One region of the Streptomyces sp. NPDC127108 genome, then DNA from elsewhere that is predicted to be linked to it. Evidence: riboswitches for the same ligand, from Rfam matches in the RefSeq annotation. Region 1 holds a riboswitch; each other region holds the start of a gene.

Evidence for each region. Region 1 has a riboswitch for thiamine pyrophosphate ahead of thiO (glycine oxidase ThiO). Riboswitches for the same ligand answer to the same signal wherever they lie in the genome.
Region 2: linked by a shared signal. The riboswitch ahead of ACFVHO_RS05615 (thiamine ABC transporter substrate binding subunit) and the one ahead of thiO (glycine oxidase ThiO) in region 1 are both predicted to bind thiamine pyrophosphate.
Region 3: linked by a shared signal. The riboswitch ahead of thiC (phosphomethylpyrimidine synthase ThiC) and the one ahead of thiO (glycine oxidase ThiO) in region 1 are both predicted to bind thiamine pyrophosphate.

What each region holds. Positions count from the first base shown of each region.
Region 1 is NZ_JBHXTE010000011.1:3,609-9,043, reverse strand. Features, by position in the region: gene ACFVHO_RS11325 (thiazole synthase) at 1-45, opposite strand, end outside; gene thiS (sulfur carrier protein ThiS) at 51-272, opposite strand; gene thiO (glycine oxidase ThiO) at 269-1,621, opposite strand; TPP riboswitch at 1,619-1,732, opposite strand; gene ACFVHO_RS11310 (NAD(P)/FAD-dependent oxidoreductase) at 1,815-3,041, shown strand; gene ACFVHO_RS11305 (Rv2175c family DNA-binding protein) at 3,311-3,676, shown strand; gene thiE (thiamine phosphate synthase) at 3,747-4,418, shown strand; gene metF (methylenetetrahydrofolate reductase [NAD(P)H]) at 4,578-5,435, shown strand, end outside.
Region 2 is NZ_JBHXTE010000004.1:220,675-226,109, forward strand. Features, by position in the region: gene pyrH (UMP kinase) at 1-606, shown strand, start outside; gene frr (ribosome recycling factor) at 752-1,309, shown strand; gene ACFVHO_RS05605 (phosphatidate cytidylyltransferase) at 1,357-2,493, shown strand; gene rlmN (23S rRNA (adenine(2503)-C(2))-methyltransferase RlmN) at 2,599-3,705, shown strand; TPP riboswitch at 3,730-3,835, shown strand; gene ACFVHO_RS05615 (thiamine ABC transporter substrate binding subunit) at 3,912-5,018, shown strand; gene ACFVHO_RS05620 (ABC transporter permease) at 4,994-5,435, shown strand, end outside.
Region 3 is NZ_JBHXTE010000025.1:33,786-39,220, reverse strand. Features, by position in the region: gene ACFVHO_RS21985 (VWA domain-containing protein) at 1-282, opposite strand, end outside; gene thiC (phosphomethylpyrimidine synthase ThiC) at 374-2,155, opposite strand; TPP riboswitch at 2,148-2,302, opposite strand; gene ACFVHO_RS21975 (YibE/F family protein) at 2,374-3,780, shown strand; gene ACFVHO_RS21970 (SsgA family sporulation/cell division regulator) at 3,854-4,291, opposite strand; gene ACFVHO_RS21965 (IclR family transcriptional regulator) at 4,394-5,107, opposite strand.

The DNA.
Region 1 (5,435 bases):
CGACGACAGGGTGAGGCCGCCGACGACGAAGGGATCGTCCGCCATGTGCGTCAGCCTCCCTGGACGGCGGTGAGGACTTCGACGCGGTCGCCGTCGCTGAGCGCGGTGGCGGCCCACTGCGCGCGCGGGACGACGGTCTCGTTGAGCGCGGCGGCGACACCGGAGTGCGCGGTGGACAGTTGGGAGACGACGGTGTCGAGCGTGGTCCCGGCGGCCACGTCTCGTACTTCTCCGTTGACGGAGACGGCGAATACGGCGAACGGCGTGGTCATGCGGACAGCTCCGTGAGGTCCTTGGGGGATGCAGGGGGTGTGGGGGGCGGGGTGGGTGCGAAGGGTGGGTGTGGGCTCGTCGTGAAGCGGTCCGGCGTGAACGCCCTTGCCACCTCCGGCAGTTCGCCCGTGGCCAGCGCGTGCGCCATGACGTCCCCGGTGACGGGCGTCAGGAGGACGCCGTTGCGGTAGTGGCCGGTGGCCAGGTGCAGGCCGGGGAGCGCGGTGGGGCCGAGGAGGGGCGCGTTGTCGGGGGAGGCGGGCCGCAGTCCGGCGCGGGTCTCCGTGAGCGGCAGCTCCGTGATGCCGGGTACGAGTTCGTGGGCGTCGCGCAGCAGTTCGTACACGCCGCCCGCCGTGACCGTGGTGTCCCAGCCCAGCTCCTCGCTGGTCGCGCCGACGACCAGCTCACCGCTGACGCGCGGCACCAGGTAGACGTGGCTGCCGCGCACGACGGCCCGCACGGTGCGGTGGAGGAACGGCGCGTACCGCCCCGGCACCGTAAGCCGCAGCACCTGCCCCTTCACGGGCCGCACCGGTGGCAGTACGTCGCGAGGCACCCCCGCGAGCCGCCCGCTGAGGCTGCCCCCGGCGAGCACCGTCTGCCCGGCGGCCAGCGCGGTCCCGTCGGCGAGGACGGCGCCGGTGGCCCGCTCCCGTACGACCGAGAGCTCCCGCGCCCACGCGCGCGTGAACGTCACCCCGGCCTCCTCGCAGGCCACGACGAGGGCGGCCGCGAGCCTGCGCGGGTCGACCTGGTGGTCGTCGTCGACGCGCAGCCCGCCCCGTACCCCCGGAGCGAGCATCGGCTCCAGGCGCCGGCACTCGCGGCCGTTCAGCCACTCCGGTGTGAGCCCCGAACGCTGCTGGAGGGCGTGCAGTTCGCGCAGGTGGGCGCGGTCGTCGGAGTCGAGGGCGACGGCGAGCGTGCCGCACGCGCGATAGCCGACGTCGTGTCCGGTCGCCTCCGTCAGCTCGGCCACGAAGTCCGGATAGCGGCGCGCGGAGGCGAGGTTGAGGCCGAGCAGGGTCTGCTCGCCGTGGTGGAGTTCGGTGACGGCGGCCAGCATGCCCGCCGCGACCTGCGCCGCGCCGCCGCCCGGCTCGGGGTCGACGACGGTGACGGCGAGACCGCGCTGCGCGGCCCGCCAGGCGGTGACGAGCCCGATGACACCGCCGCCGATGACCAGGACGTCGGTGTTCGTGGCCGCGCTCGTGGGCGGCCTCGTGCTCGACCGTGTACTGGTGCGTGTGCTCGCGTCCGGACTCGTGCTCGGCCGCGTACTGGTGCGTGTGCTCGCGTCCGGACTCGTGCCCGGTCGTGGATCTGGATTCGTACGGGAACGCATGGGCGTCCAGCCCCTCCCTTCGCCGGCATGACCCGGATCAGGTTCGTACGGTCGGAGGCCGTCCCAGCCTCCCTCTCAGCCCGGTGCGTCCGGGCTCCCGCGAGTGCTCTGCACGGCCAGCGTAGCCCGTCGTCCCGGGGGCGGTTAAGCCCGTCGTGTCCGTGGGCGGGGGCGCCGCCCTACAGTTGATCGGGTGAGCGAGGACCAGAAGAGGGTGGAGTCGGGGCGGCGCGTGGTGATCGTCGGCGCCGGGATGGCCGGGGTGCAGTCCGCCGTGGCGCTGCGCGAGCAGGGGTTCGCGGGCACGGTCACGCTGATCGGCGCGGAGCCCCATCAGCCGTACGACCGGCCGCCGCTGTCGAAGGCGGTGCTGCTCGGCAAGGCGGAGGGCTCGGCCTTCGACATCGACTTCGAGGCCCTCGGCGTCGACCTGCGGCTCGGCGTCGACGTCACCGGCGTCCGCCCCGCCGACCACGAACTGGACACCGAGGCGGGCCCGGTCGCGTACGACAGCCTGGTCCTCGCGACCGGAGCCGAACCGATCCGCCTGCCCGGCTCCGAGGGCGTCCCCGGTGTGCATCTGCTGCGCACCCTCGACGACGCCGAGCGGCTGCGGCCGGTCCTCGCCGAGCAGCACGACGTCGTGGTCGTCGGCGCGGGCTGGATCGGCGCCGAGTTCGCCACGGCGGCGCGGGAGGCGGGCTGCTCGGTGACGGTGGTGGAGGCCGCCGACCGGCCGCTCGCGGGCGCGCTGCCCGCCGAGGTCGCGGCGCCGATGGCGGCCTGGTACGCCGACGCCGGGGCCGAACTGCGCACCAACGCGCGCGTGGAGCGCGTCGAGCCCGGCGCGGTGTTCCTCGACGACGGCACGCGGCTGCCCGCGGGCGCCGTCGTCGTGGGCATCGGCGCGCGGCCCGCGACGGCGTGGCTCGCGGGCTCCGGCATCGCGCTCGGCGCCCACCACGAGGTGCTGGCCGACGACCACCTGCGCACGTCCGCGCCCGACGTGTACGCGGTCGGCGACTGCGCGTCCTTCCCCTCGCGGCGGTACGGCGAGCGGCTGCTCGTGCACCACTGGGACAACGCCGTCCAGGGCCCGCGCACGGTCGCCGCCGCCATCGTGGGCGAGAGCCCGACGGCGTACGACCCCGTCCCGTACTTCTGGTCCGAGCAGTTCGGCCGCTTCGTCCAGTACGCGGGGCAGCACGCCCCCGGCGACGAGCTGATCTGGCGCGGCGACCCCACGACCTCCGCCTGGTCGGTCTGCTGGCTCCGGGACGGCGCCCTCGCCGCCCTCCTGGCGGTGGGCCGCCCCCGCGACCTGGCCCAGGGCCGAAAACTGATCGAGTCCGGCGCCCGCCTGGACCCGACCCTGGCGGCGGACCCGGCGACCCCCCTGAAGCGCGCCGCCGCCCCCTGACCGGACTCTCTCCCACCACCGCCTCGTTCAGCCGTCGAACGGCTGACGGTCCTGCCCTGGCCCGCCGCTCGGTGGTGGATCCCCCCGTCCGGGGGCCATCACCCTGTCGGCAGCCGGGCCGCCCAGAGGGCGGAACGGGTGGGCACAGCCCCCGGTTCCGGGTCACCTCGAGGGCCACTCGGGCCTCAATACCCCCATGGGGCACTGTGGGGTGCAAGGGCACCCCACCCCCGCTACCGGCCCCCGGCCAGAAATGGCACGCTTGATCCGTGACCGAGATTGACGCAAAGACCGATGCTCTCGTCCCCGCCTGGCTGCACCTCCCCGACATCGCAGAGATGCTCGACGTGGAGGTGACGCGCGTGCGCCAGCTGGTCAAGGAGGGCCAGCTGATCGCCGTGCGCCGCGGTGAGAACCGCGCGCTGCAGGTGCCCGCCGCCTTCATCGACGGCGACAAGGTGGTCAAGGGCCTCGTAGGCACCCTGACGCTCCTGCGGGACGACGGCTTCACCGACGAAGAGGCACTGGAGTGGCTCTTCACCCCCGACCCGACCCTGCCCGGCACCCCCGCGCAGGCCCTGAGCGAGAATCGCGGGACGGAGGTGAAGCGCCGCGCGCAGGCGCTCGCCGTCTGACCTGAAACAACCGTCCGGCGTACGGGCCGTGGCCGCGGCCCGTACGCCACCGACACGGGGGGACCTCCTCATGGCCACCGACACGGCGGGCGCCTCCGCGCGCGCCCGGCTCGCCGACGCCCTGCTCTACCTGTGCGTCGACGCGCGCAAGCGCCAGGGGGACCTCCCCGAGTTCCTGGACGCCGTCCTCGCGGGCGGCGTCGACATCGTGCAGCTGCGCGACAAGGGCATGGAGGCCGCCGAGGAGCTGGAGCACCTCCAGGTCTTCGCGGACGCCTGCCGCCGCCACGGCAAGCTCCTCGCGGTGAACGACCGCGCGGACGTCGCCCACGCCGCCGGCGCCGACGTGCTGCACCTGGGCCAGGGCGACCTGCCCGTGCCCGCGGCCCGCGCCATCCTCGGCGCGACCGGCGACGACGTCCTGATCGGCCGCTCCACGCACGCCGAGCACGAGGCCGCGGCGGCCGCCGTCCAGGAGGGCGTGGACTACTTCTGCACGGGCCCGTGCTGGCCCACGCCCACGAAGCCGGGCCGCCACGCGCCGGGCCTCGACCTGGTCCGGTACACGGCCGCGCTCGGCACCGACCGCCCCTGGTTCGCCATCGGCGGCATCGACGCGGGCAATCTGGACGAGGTCGTCGAGGCGGGCGCGCGCCGGGTGGTGGTGGTCCGCGCCATCACGGAGGCGGACGACCCCGGCGCCGCCGCCGCGGACTTCGCGAAGCGCCTGCGTGCGGTCTGACGGCGACCGGGACCGCACTCCTGTGCGCCTCGCCTCGTATGCGTACGCCTGTTTGAGCAACCCCCCCATGGTGTCCGATGCGTGGACAACAAACCGACTAACGGGACAAATGACCAACGTGCGGTTGGGTGACCGCCCCAGCCTGGCTAACCTGCCGGTATGGCCCTAGGTACTGCTTCCACCAGGACTGACCGCGCACGCACCGTGCGCGACATGCTCGCGACCGGCAAGACCACGTACTCGTTCGAGTTCTCGGCGCCGAAGACCCCCAAGGGCGAGCGGATCCTCTGGAACTCGCTGCGCCGGGTCGAGGCCGTCGCGCCCAGCTTCGTCTCCGTGACGTACGGCGCCGGCGGCTCCACGCGCGCGGGCACGGTGCGCGAGACCCAGCAGATCGTCGCCGACTCGACGCTCACGCCCGTCGCCCACCTCACCGCCGTCGACCACTCCGTCGCCGAACTGCGCAACATCATCGGGCAGTACGCGGACGCCGGGATCCGCAACATGCTCGCGCTGCGCGGCGACCCGCCCGGCGACCCGATGGGCGAGTGGGTCAAGCACCCCGAGGGGCTGACCTACGCCGCCGAGCTGGTGCGCCTCATCAAGGAGTCCGGCGACTTCTGCGTGGGCGTCGCCGCCTTCCCCGCGATGCACCCCCGCTCGGACACCTGGGAGACGGACGTCGCGCACTTCGTCGACAAGTGCCGCGCGGGCGCCGACTACGCGATCACCCAGATGTTCTTCCACCCGGAGGAATACCTGCGCCTGCGCGACCGCGTCGAGGCGGCCGGCTGCGGGACGCCGATCATTCCGGAGATCATGCCGGTGACGAACGTGCGCCAACTGGAACGATTGCCGCAGCTCAGCAATGCGGATTTCCCGCCGGAGCTGAAAGAGCGGATCCTCAGGTCGCAAGACGATCCCGCGGCTGTACGCTCCATTGGCATCGAGTTCGCGACGGAGTTCTGCGCGCGGCTGCTGGCCGAGGGAGTGCCGGGGCTGCACTTCATCACCTTG
Region 2 (5,435 bases), on a different contig from region 1:
GACGGCGCGGAGATCGCCATCGTCATCGGCGGCGGCAACTTCTTCCGCGGCGCCGAACTCCAGCAGCGCGGCATGGACCGGGCCCGCTCCGACTACATGGGCATGCTCGGCACGGTCATGAACTGCCTGGCCCTCCAGGACTTCCTGGAGAAGGAAGGCATCGACTGCCGCGTTCAGACCGCCATCACCATGGGGCAGGTCGCCGAGCCGTACATCCCGCTGCGCGCCGTGCGCCACCTGGAGAAGGGCCGCGTCGTCATCTTCGGCGCGGGCATGGGCATGCCGTACTTCTCCACCGACACCACGGCCGCCCAGCGAGCCCTGGAGATCGACGCCGAAGCCCTGCTCATGGGCAAGAACGGCGTCGACGGTGTCTACGACTCCGACCCCAAGACCAACCCGGACGCGGTGAAGTTCGACGCCCTCGGGTACGGCGAGGTCATCACCCGCGACCTGAAGGTCGCCGACGCCACCGCGGTCACGCTGTGCCGGGACAACAAGCTGCCCATCCTGGTCTTCGAACTGCTCGCCGAGGGCAATATCGCGCGGGCCGTCAAGGGTGAGAAGATCGGCACTCTCGTGGGTGACCAGGACTCCCGGACCTGAGCCACGCCCGTCCCCCGAGGGGATGGACGACCCCCTCGAGGGGATGGACAAAGCCCTGCCGGTCGGACACCGTGCAGGAAAGAGACGCGACGCAGCCGGCCGATCCTTGGAAGCCGGGCCTACTCAAGACACGCAGGAGCAAGTGGTGATCGAAGAGACCCTCCTCGAGGCCGAGGAGAAGATGGAGAAGGCCGTCGTGGTCGCCAAGGAGGACTTCGCCGCGATCCGTACGGGTCGTGCCCACCCGGCGATGTTCAACAAGATCGTGGCCGACTACTACGGCGCGCTGACGCCGATCAACCAGCTGGCCTCGTTCTCGGTGCCCGAGCCGCGCATGGCCGTGGTGACCCCGTTCGACAAGACCGCCCTGCGCAACATCGAGCAGGCGATCCGCGACTCGGACCTGGGCGTCAACCCGAGCAACGACGGCAACATCATCCGAGTGACGTTCCCCGAGCTCACCGAGGAGCGCCGCCGCGACTACATCAAGGTCGCCAAGACCAAGGGCGAGGACTCCAAGATCTCGATCCGCTCGGTCCGTCGCAAGGCCAAGGAAACCATCGACAAGGCCATCAAGGACGGCGACGTCGGTGAGGACGAGGGCCGCCGCGCGGAGAAGGAGCTCGACGACACCACCGCCAAGTACGTCGCCCAGGTGGACGAGCTCCTCAAGCACAAGGAAGCCGAGCTGCTCGAGGTCTGATCGAGTCCGACTCGACGTCCGATCTAGGTCTGAGGAATCCGAATTCCGTGAACGACACTTCCTGGGGGGCGCCGTCCAGAGCCGGGTACTGGGGGGCGCCCGACCAGGGACCGGTCCAGGGTGCTGCCCCGGCGGGTCCCGCATACGATGCGCAGGATGCACTGACTCCTTCGGAGACTCAGCCCATGCCCATCGTTCCCGACGTAGCCGCGAGCGGCGGACACCAGGACGACGACCGGGGGGCTGCTCAGTCGAGCGGCCCCCTGTGCCGTGACGGGATGCCGCCCGCGCCCTCAGCGCACTCCGCGCAGAAGCCGCAGGAGCCCATGACCGGCGCAGCACAGCCCGCCCCAGCCCCGCCGAAGAAGAAGAGCGCGGGCCGTGACCTCGGGGCGGCCATAGGTGTCGGCGTGGGTCTCGGCGCGGTCATCGTCGCCTCGCTGTTCATCGTCAAGGCCGTCTTCGTCGGCGTCATAGCGGTCGCCGTGGTGGTCGGCCTCTGGGAGCTGACGTCACGCCTCGAAGAGCGCAAGGGCATCAAGGCGCCGCTCGTACCGCTCGCGGTGGGCGGCGCCGCGATGGTTGTCGCCGGGTACGTCCGCGGGGCCGAGGGCGCCTGGGTGGCGATGGCGCTGACCGCCCTCGCGGTACTCGTCTGGCGGATGACCGAGCCGCCCGAGGGCTATCTGAAGGACGTCACGGCCGGTGTCTTCGCGGCCTTCTACGTCCCGTTCCTCGCGACGTTCGTCGCGCTGATGCTCACCGCGGACGACGGCCCGCAGCGGGTGCTGACCTTCCTGGTCCTCACGGTGGTCAGCGACACCGGCGCGTACGCGATCGGCTGGCGCTTCGGCAAGCACAAGCTCGCTCCGCGCATCAGCCCCGGCAAGACCCGCGAGGGCCTGCTCGGCGCGGTGACCTTCGCGATGGCGGCGGGTGCGCTGTGCATGCACTTCCTGATCGACGACGGGACCTGGTGGCAGGGCCTGCTCATCGGCCTCGCGGTGGCGGCGAGCGCGACGCTCGGCGACCTCGGCGAGTCGATGATCAAGCGGGACCTGGGCATCAAGGACATGGGCACGCTGCTGCCCGGTCACGGCGGGATCATGGACCGGCTCGACTCCCTGCTGCCGACGGCTCCGGTGGTGTGGCTGCTGCTTGTGGCGTTCGTCGGCACCGGCTGATCCTCGTCGCAGGTCAGCACCGGCTGACCTGCGGTTTTGTGCGAAGGGGTCCGTTATCCACAGGATGCGGGCCCCTCTTCGTATCTCTGGGACAATGGACGCACCATGCCTAAGCCCGGAGAACTCACTTTCGTCGCCCCCCGTGGAGCCAAGAAGCCGCCGCGGCACCTCGCCGACCTCACGCCCGCCGAGCGGAAGGAAGCCGTCGCCGCGACCGGCGAGAAGCCGTTCCGCGCCAAGCAGCTCTCGCAGCACTACTTCGCCCGGTACGCCCACGACCCCGAGCAGTGGACGGACATCCCGGCCGGTGCGCGCGGCAAGCTCCAGGAGGCGCTGCTTCCGGAGCTGATGTCGGTGGTGCGGCACATCAGCTGTGACGACGACACCACCCGCAAGACGCTGTGGCGGCTCTTCGACGGCACGCTCGTGGAGTCGGTGCTCATGCGCTACCCCGACCGGGTCACCATGTGCATCAGCTCCCAGGCCGGCTGCGGGATGAACTGCCCGTTCTGCGCCACGGGCCAGGCCGGCCTCGACCGGAACCTGTCGACCGCCGAGATCGTGCACCAGATCGTCGACGGGATGCGGGCCCTGCGCGACGGCGAGATCCCGGGCGGCCCGGCCCGCCTGTCGAACATCGTCTTCATGGGCATGGGCGAGCCGCTGGCGAACTACAACCGCGTGACCGGCGCGATCCGCCGCCTCACCGACCCCGAGCCGGACGGCGTGGGCCTCTCGCAGCGCGGCATCACCGTGTCCACGGTCGGCCTGGTGCCCGCCATCCACCGGTTCGCGGACGAGGGCTTCAAGTGCCGCCTCGCCATCTCGCTGCACGCGCCCGACGACGAGCTGCGCGACACCCTGGTCCCGGTCAACACGCGCTGGAAGGTGCGCGAGGTCCTGGACGCGGGCTGGGAGTACGCGGCCAAGTCGGGCCGCCGCCTGTCCATCGAGTACGCGCTGATCCGGGACATCAACGACCAGGCATGGCGCGGTGACCGGCTCGGGCGGCTGCTCAGGGGCAAGCCGGTGCACGTCAATCTGATCCCGCTGAACCCGACGCCCGGCTCGAAGTGGACGGCCTCGCGGCCCGAGGACGAGAAGGCCTTCGTCGAGGCCATCGCGGCCCACGGGGTGCCGGTCACCGTCCGTGACACCCGCGGTCAGGAGATCGACGGGGCGTGCGGGCAGCTCGCGGCGGCCGAGAGGTAGTCTTGCGGGCGTAACCACATCTGCATATTCCGACAGGGGAGCGCCACAGCGCTGAGAGTGCGGTATCGGCCGCAGACCCTCTGAACCTCGCCCAGGTCATTCTGGGTAGGAAGTTCGGTCGCTACTCAAGCTGTTGCGCCCTGCCCGGGACTCCGATCCGTCGGTCCCGGGCGGGGCCGCGTCTCTTCCTGGTCAACTCCAGGAGGATGTTTTTCGTGAGCACCACAAAGAAGGCCTCGGTGAAGAGGGCCTCGGTCACGGCGGTCGCCGTGGGCCTCGGGCTCGTCGCGGTCACCGCGTGCGGCTCGGACAGCGGCTCCAAGGGCTCGGACTCCAAGTCCGTGACCCTCGTGACGCACGACTCCTTCAACGTCTCCAAGAGCGTCCTGAAGGACTTCGAGAAGACCTCCGGCTACAAGGTCAAGATCCTGGAGGACGGCGACGCCGGGCAGGCCGTGAACAAGGCGATCCTGTCCAAGGGCAACCCGCAGGGCGACGTCTTCTTCGGCGTCGACAACACCCTGCTGTCGCGTGCCCTCGACAACGGCGTCTTCGAGCCGTACGAGGCCAAGGGCGCGGACATGGTCCTGCCGCAGTACCGGCTCGCCGGGGGCGAGAAGGGCGTCACGCCCATCGACTCCGGCGACATCTGCGTGAACTACGACAAGAAGTACTTCGCCGACAAGAAGCTCGCGCCGCCGAAGACGCTCGACGACCTGATCAAGCCCCAGTACAAGAACCTCCTCGTCACCGAGAACGCCTCGACCTCCTCGCCCGGCCTCGGCTTCGTGCTCGGCACCGCCGCGAAGTACGGCGACGACGGCTGGGAGTCGTACTGGAAGAAGCTGAAGGCCAACGGCGTCAAGGTCGTCGACGGCTGGGAGCAGGCCTACAACGAGGAGTTCTCCGGCTCGGCCGGGGGCAAGAAGGCCAAGGGCGACCGGCCGCTCGTCGTGTCGTACGCCTCGTCGCCGCCCGTCGAGGTGCTCTACGCCAAGCCGCAGCCCAAGGAGGCGCCGACGGGTGTCGCCACCGGCACCTGCTTCCGCCAGATCGAGTACGCGGGCCTGCTCAAGGGCGCGAAGAACGAGAAGGGCGGCAAGGCACTCCTCGACTTCATGATCAGCAAGAAGTTCCAGGACGACATGCCGCTCCAGATGTTCGTGAACCCGGTGGTGAAGGCCGCGCAGACGCCCGAACTGTTCCGGAAGTTCGGCGTGACGGTCGACAAGCCGCAGACGATGGCCCCCAAGAAGATCGCCGACAACCGTGAGCAGTGGGTCAAGTCGTGGACCTCGCTCGTTCTGAAGTAGCCGAGTCCCGCTCCGGGAAGGCCCGTCGGGGCCTTCCCGGGAGGTGGCGGGGGAGCGCGGCGCGGCTCGGTCTGATGGCCCTGCCCGTCGCGTTCTTCGGCGTCTTCTTCGCCTACCCGGTCGCCGCGATCGTCGCGCGCGGCCTGAAGCCGGACGGGAGCTGGCGGCTCGGACGGATCACCGAGGTGCTCGGGCAGTCCGACATCCAGCAGGTCCTGTGGTTCACCACCTGGCAGGCACTCGCGTCGACCGGGCTCACGCTCCTCATCGCGCTCCCCGGCGCGTACGTCTTCGCACGCTTCGACTTCCCCGGCAAACAACTGCTCCGGGCCGTCGTCACCGTGCCGTTCGTGCTGCCGACGGTCGTCGTCGGCACGGCCTTCCTCGCGCTGATCGGGCGCGGCGGCCTCTTCGACG
Region 3 (5,435 bases), on a different contig from region 1:
CTCGACGGCGGACTCCAGGGAACCCAGGTCCACCTCGACCGTGTCCGTGGTGACGCCGGCGGCACTCTGCTTCCCCAGGTGCCGCACGGCGCCGGACGCGTGCCGAGGCTGGTTGTAGAAGACGAAGTCAGCGTCGTCACGCACGCGCCCGGCCGCGGTGAGCAGCAGCGCCGAGGCATCGGCGGTGGGCCCACCGGCCCCCTCACCCCAGTCGAGCGCCACACGCACCACCGCTGAACCGACGGGAAGATTGGCACCCTTGCTCAAGGAACTGGCAGTCATACGACCAGTCTGCCGATCTCCCCGGGACGGGGGTACCGCCTTCCCCCAATCACCGGTCCAGGTATCCGTCAGCCGTAGCCGTCAGCCACACTCAGTCGGCCAGCGGCAGATACACCCGGTTCCCAGCGGCCGCGAACTCCTTCGACTTCTGTTCCATGCCCTCCTCGATCTCCGTCTTCGTCGTGCCGTGCTCGCGCCGGATGTCCTGGGAGATCTTCATCGAGCAGAACTTCGGCCCGCACATCGAGCAGAAGTGGGCCGTCTTCGCGGGCTCGGCGGGCAGCGTCTCGTCGTGGAACTCCCGTGCCGTGACCGGGTCGAGGGCCAGGTTGAACTGGTCCTCCCAGCGGAACTCGAAGCGGGCGTCGGAGAGGGCGTCGTCCCAGTCCTGTGCGCCCGGGTGGCCCTTGGCGAGGTCCGCCGCGTGTGCCGCGATCTTGTACGTGATGACGCCGGTCTTCACGTCGTCGCGGTTGGGCAGGCCGAGGTGCTCCTTGGGCGTGACGTAGCAGAGCATCGCCGTGCCCCACCAGCCGATCATCGCGGCGCCGATGCCGGAGGTGATGTGGTCGTAGGCGGGCGCGATGTCCGTGGTGAGCGGGCCGAGCGTGTAGAACGGGGCCTCCTCGCAGATCTCCTGCTGGAGGTCGATGTTCTCCTTGATCTTGTGCATCGGGACGTGACCGGGGCCCTCGATCATCGTCTGTACGTTGTGACGCTTGGCGATCTGGTTGAGTTCCCCGAGCGTGCGCAGCTCCGCGAACTGCGCCTCGTCGTTGGCATCCGCGATCGAACCGGGGCGCAGCCCGTCGCCGAGCGAGTACGTCACGTCGTACGCCGCGAGGATCTCGCACAGCTCCTCGAAGTGCTCGTACAGGAAGCTCTCCTTGTGGTGCGCGAGGCACCACGCCGCCATGATCGAGCCGCCGCGCGAGACGATGCCGGTCTTGCGGTTGGCGGTCAGGGGGACGTACGGAAGGCGCACGCCCGCGTGCACCGTCATGTAGTCCACGCCCTGCTCGGCCTGCTCGATGACCGTGTCCTTGTAGATCTCCCAGCTCAGCTCCTCGGCCCTGCCGTCGACCTTCTCCAGGGCCTGGTAGAGCGGCACGGTGCCGATGGGCACGGGGGAGTTGCGCAGGACCCACTCGCGGGTCGTGTGGATGTTGCGCCCTGTGGACAGGTCCATGACCGTGTCGGCGCCCCACTGGGTCGCCCAGGTCATCTTGTCCACCTCCTCCTCGATGGAGGAGGTGACCGCGGAGTTGCCGATGTTGGCGTTGACCTTCACCAGGAACTTCTTGCCGATGATCATCGGCTCGATCTCCGGGTGGTTCACGTTCGCCGGGATCACGGCACGGCCCGCGGCGACCTCGGCGCGCACGATCTCGGGGTCCATGTTCTCGCGGATCCCGATGAACTCCATCTCGGGTGTGATCTCGCCGCGACGGGCGTACGCGAGCTGCGTGACCGTCTGTCCCTGGCGGCCCCGGCGCGGCTGGCGCGGGCGGCCGGGGAAGACCGCGTCGAGGTTCTTGAGCCCGCCGCGCGGCGAGGTGTGCTTGATGCCGTCGTCCTCGGGACGGGGCGGGCGGCCCGCGTACTCCTCGGTGTCGCCGCGGGCGATGATCCAGTTCTCCCGCAGCGGCGGCAGGCCGCGGCGGACGTCGGTCTCGGCCGACGGGTCGGTGTACGGACCCGAGGTGTCGTACAGCGTGACGGCCTTGCCGTTGGTGAGGTGCACCTGGCGGACCGGCACCCGCAGGTCGGGGCGCGAGCCCTCGACGTACGCCTTGTGCCAGCCGATGGACTTCCCGGCCTCCGCGCCCTCGGGCGTGCTGGAGGCAGGCGTGCGTGCGTCCGATGTGGTCATGAGACCTACTCCCTACGCCGGCATTACCCGGTAACAGGTTCGGCGGTCGACGCAGCGGCTTCCGTACGGTACGAACCGGTTCGTGGCCGTTCGTACGGAGGTCAGCGCCCTCTCAGCCCGGTGCTCCGAGCTCCCGCGATTGCAAAGGTGCCTCCACGCTAGCGTCCTGTCGGGCGCGGTGAACAGAGGGCCCCCGCCGTTCTTGCGATGATCGGGCCGTGACCACCACACAGCCGCCCACCGGACCCCCCGCCCCGGAGCCGCACGGCCACCCCCACGGCCACTCCCACAACCACGGCCCCGCCGCCCCCGTGTCCCAGCATCTGCGCAAGGTCATCGCCGCCGTCCTGATCCCTTTCGCCACCGCGGTCCTCGTCGGCCTCGTGGTGCTGTGGCCCGGCGGGGCCCCGGCCCACGAACGCACCGGCGTCGGCTTCGACCGGCAGACCCAGTCGGCGACCGTGACGAAGCTGGAGAAGCTCCCCTGCAAGGACCTCAACGCCTCGCAGACCCCGCCCAACGGCGACACCTCCACCGCCGAGGGCCAGTCCGCGCAGTCCCGCGCGGAGGGCACCTGCGGCCGGGCCACGGTCAAGGTCACCAGCGGCCCGGACAAGGGCCGCACCTTCACGGAGATCGTCCAGCCCGACTCGCCCCGGCAACTGCGCGCCGGCCAGGACGTGGTGGTCGCCTATGAGCCCAAGGCCCCCAAGGACCTGCAGTACTCGGTCACCGACGTGAACCGCAAGCTCCCGATGGCCCTGCTCGCCGGCATCTTCGCCCTGGCCGTCGTCGTGGTGGGACGGCTGCGCGGCGTCATGGCCCTGGTCGCCCTCGCGGTGAGCTTCCTGGTCCTGACCTTCTTCATCCTCCCCGCGATCCTGCAGGGCTCGAACCCCCTGGTCGTCGCCGTGATCGGCGCGAGCGCCATCATGCTGTGCGCGCTCTACATGTGCCACGGCCTGACGGCACGCACCTCGGTCGCGGTGCTCGGCACCCTGATCTCCCTCCTGCTCATCGGACTGCTCGGCTCCCTGTTCATCGGCTGGGCCTCCCTGACCGGCAACACGGACGACAACACCGGTCTGATCCACGGCCTCTATCCCGACATCGACATGAGCGGCCTGCTGCTCGCGGGCGTCATCATCGGCTCGCTCGGCGTCCTCGACGACGTCACCGTCACCCAGACCTCCGCGGTCTGGGAGCTGCACCAGGCCAACCCGTCGATGGGCTGGCGCGGCCTGTACCGCGCGGGCATCCGCATCGGCCGCGACCACATCGCCTCGGTCGTCAACACCCTCGTCCTCGCCTACGCGGGCGCCGCCCTGCCCCTTCTGCTGCTCTTCTCCATCGCCCAGAGCAGCGTGGGCACCGTCGCCAACAGCGAGCTGGTCGCCGAGGAGATCGTCCGCACCCTCATCGGCTCCATCGGCCTCGTCGCCTCCGTCCCCGTCACCACCGCTCTCGCGGCCCTGGTCGTCTCCGCCGACCGCTCAGGCCCCGGCCCCGCCCCGGCGGAGGCCCCCACGGCCCCGCCGTCCGGCACCGCGCCCACGGCCCCCTCCGCCCGACCGGCGCCCCGCCGCCCCTCCCTCGCCGGAAAGGGCCGCCGCCGCAAGACGTGACACCCCGCAGCGGCGATGCCATGAAATGCCCCGATCTGCCAACAGCCAGTGCCTTTGAGGAACCGGCCGCCCTTCAGCCCGCGCTCTGCTCCTCCGCGAGGATCCGGTCCAGGGCCTCGTCGAGGTGTGTCTCGAAGTCCACCAGCGTCCGCTCCTGCCCCAGCGGCACCAGCTTGTCCGTCCGGTCGAGGAAGGCGAGCAGCGGCGGGATGCCCACCCTGAACAGTGCCTGGTCCTGGCCCACTTGAAGCCGGATCAGCACTTCGTCGGAGTGCTCGGAGTCGATCGGCGCGATCCGCACGTCCCCGTCACCGCACGCCCCGCTCACCCCGTCGACCAGGAGTTCCCGCCCGAAGGCCCAGGTCACCGGGACGTCGCCGGGGAGGTGGAAGGTCAGCCGCACGGCGTAGGGATCGCGCGTCTCGTACCGCAGCTCCACCGGGATGCGGAACGACAGCTCCTCCGAAACGAGGAAGCTCATCATGACCTCTGCCTGCACCGACTCGCGCATCGCCGCCTACCCCGTCATTTGGCCTGGTGGTGGCAGGAACCAACTCCCTGACACTCATGGCATCTTGCTTAACGTGCACACCAGATCACAAGGAGTGAGTTTTCAGATGCTGATAGAGAAGGCGAGTGTCCTTAGTAGCTTTCCGAGTTCCTCCTGCAACAGCCGTGTCGCCGGCACCAGACGGCCCGCCTGCGACGACGGAACGGAGATCGCCACCGTGGCCGCGGTGGTGCCCACCGTGACCGGGAGCGCGGCGCAGACCGTCCCGAGCGCGTACTCCTGATACTCCGCCACGGGCGTCATCCGCCCCACCGCTTCCAGCCGCCTCAGGAACGCCCGGTCGTCACGCACCGTGTTCGGGGTGAGCGAGCGGACCGGGTGGCGGTCGAGGTGGTCCCGCCGTGCCGCGTCGTCGAGTTGGGCGAGGAGGCACTGCCCGATCGCGTGGGCGTGACCGGTCTCGCGGAAGTCGGCCCACTCCTCGACGGCCGGATTGCCCGAGGTGTCGGCGACGGACACGATCTCGATCTCGCCCTCGCGGTAGATGGCGAAGTACACGGGCACGCCGATGGCGTCGCGCCAGTGCTCCAGGGTTTCGCCGATCATGGCTCGGCGGTTCTGCTCCACCGCTCCCGCGCTCAGCCGCTCCGCCGCGTCGCCGAGCAGGAACACGCCCTTCTCCCGGCGCAGATAGCCCTCGTGGCTCAGGGTCCGCAGCAGGTGGTACGCGGTCGGCAGGGCCAGGCCCGCCTCGCGGGCCAGCTGCTTCGCGGGGGCTCCGGCGGGGTGCGTGGCGGCCGCCTCCAGGAGGCGCATCGCCCGCTGCACGGAGCCGATGAGTGTGGGTCCGACGCCAGAGGGGGCGGCGTCGGAGAGTGCTCCGGGGCTGCTGCCCGTAAGGAGCCCTCTGCTCGCGGGAGTTGACGGTCCTTCGCCCGAAACGGCTTCGCCTTCGGGATCGGTGGACCGGACGTCCGGGGGCGCGTCGTCAACCGAGGCCATGGGTCACTCCCGAAGCACAGGGGGGACCACCCGCGCCCGGAGGCAGACGAGTGGGGGTAGTGGGCCCGCCTACGGGGATCGCCCCCCGCGTCGGTTTTCGGACTCTAACCCTTGGCCACCGGTGAGGGGCGCTGTGACAGAA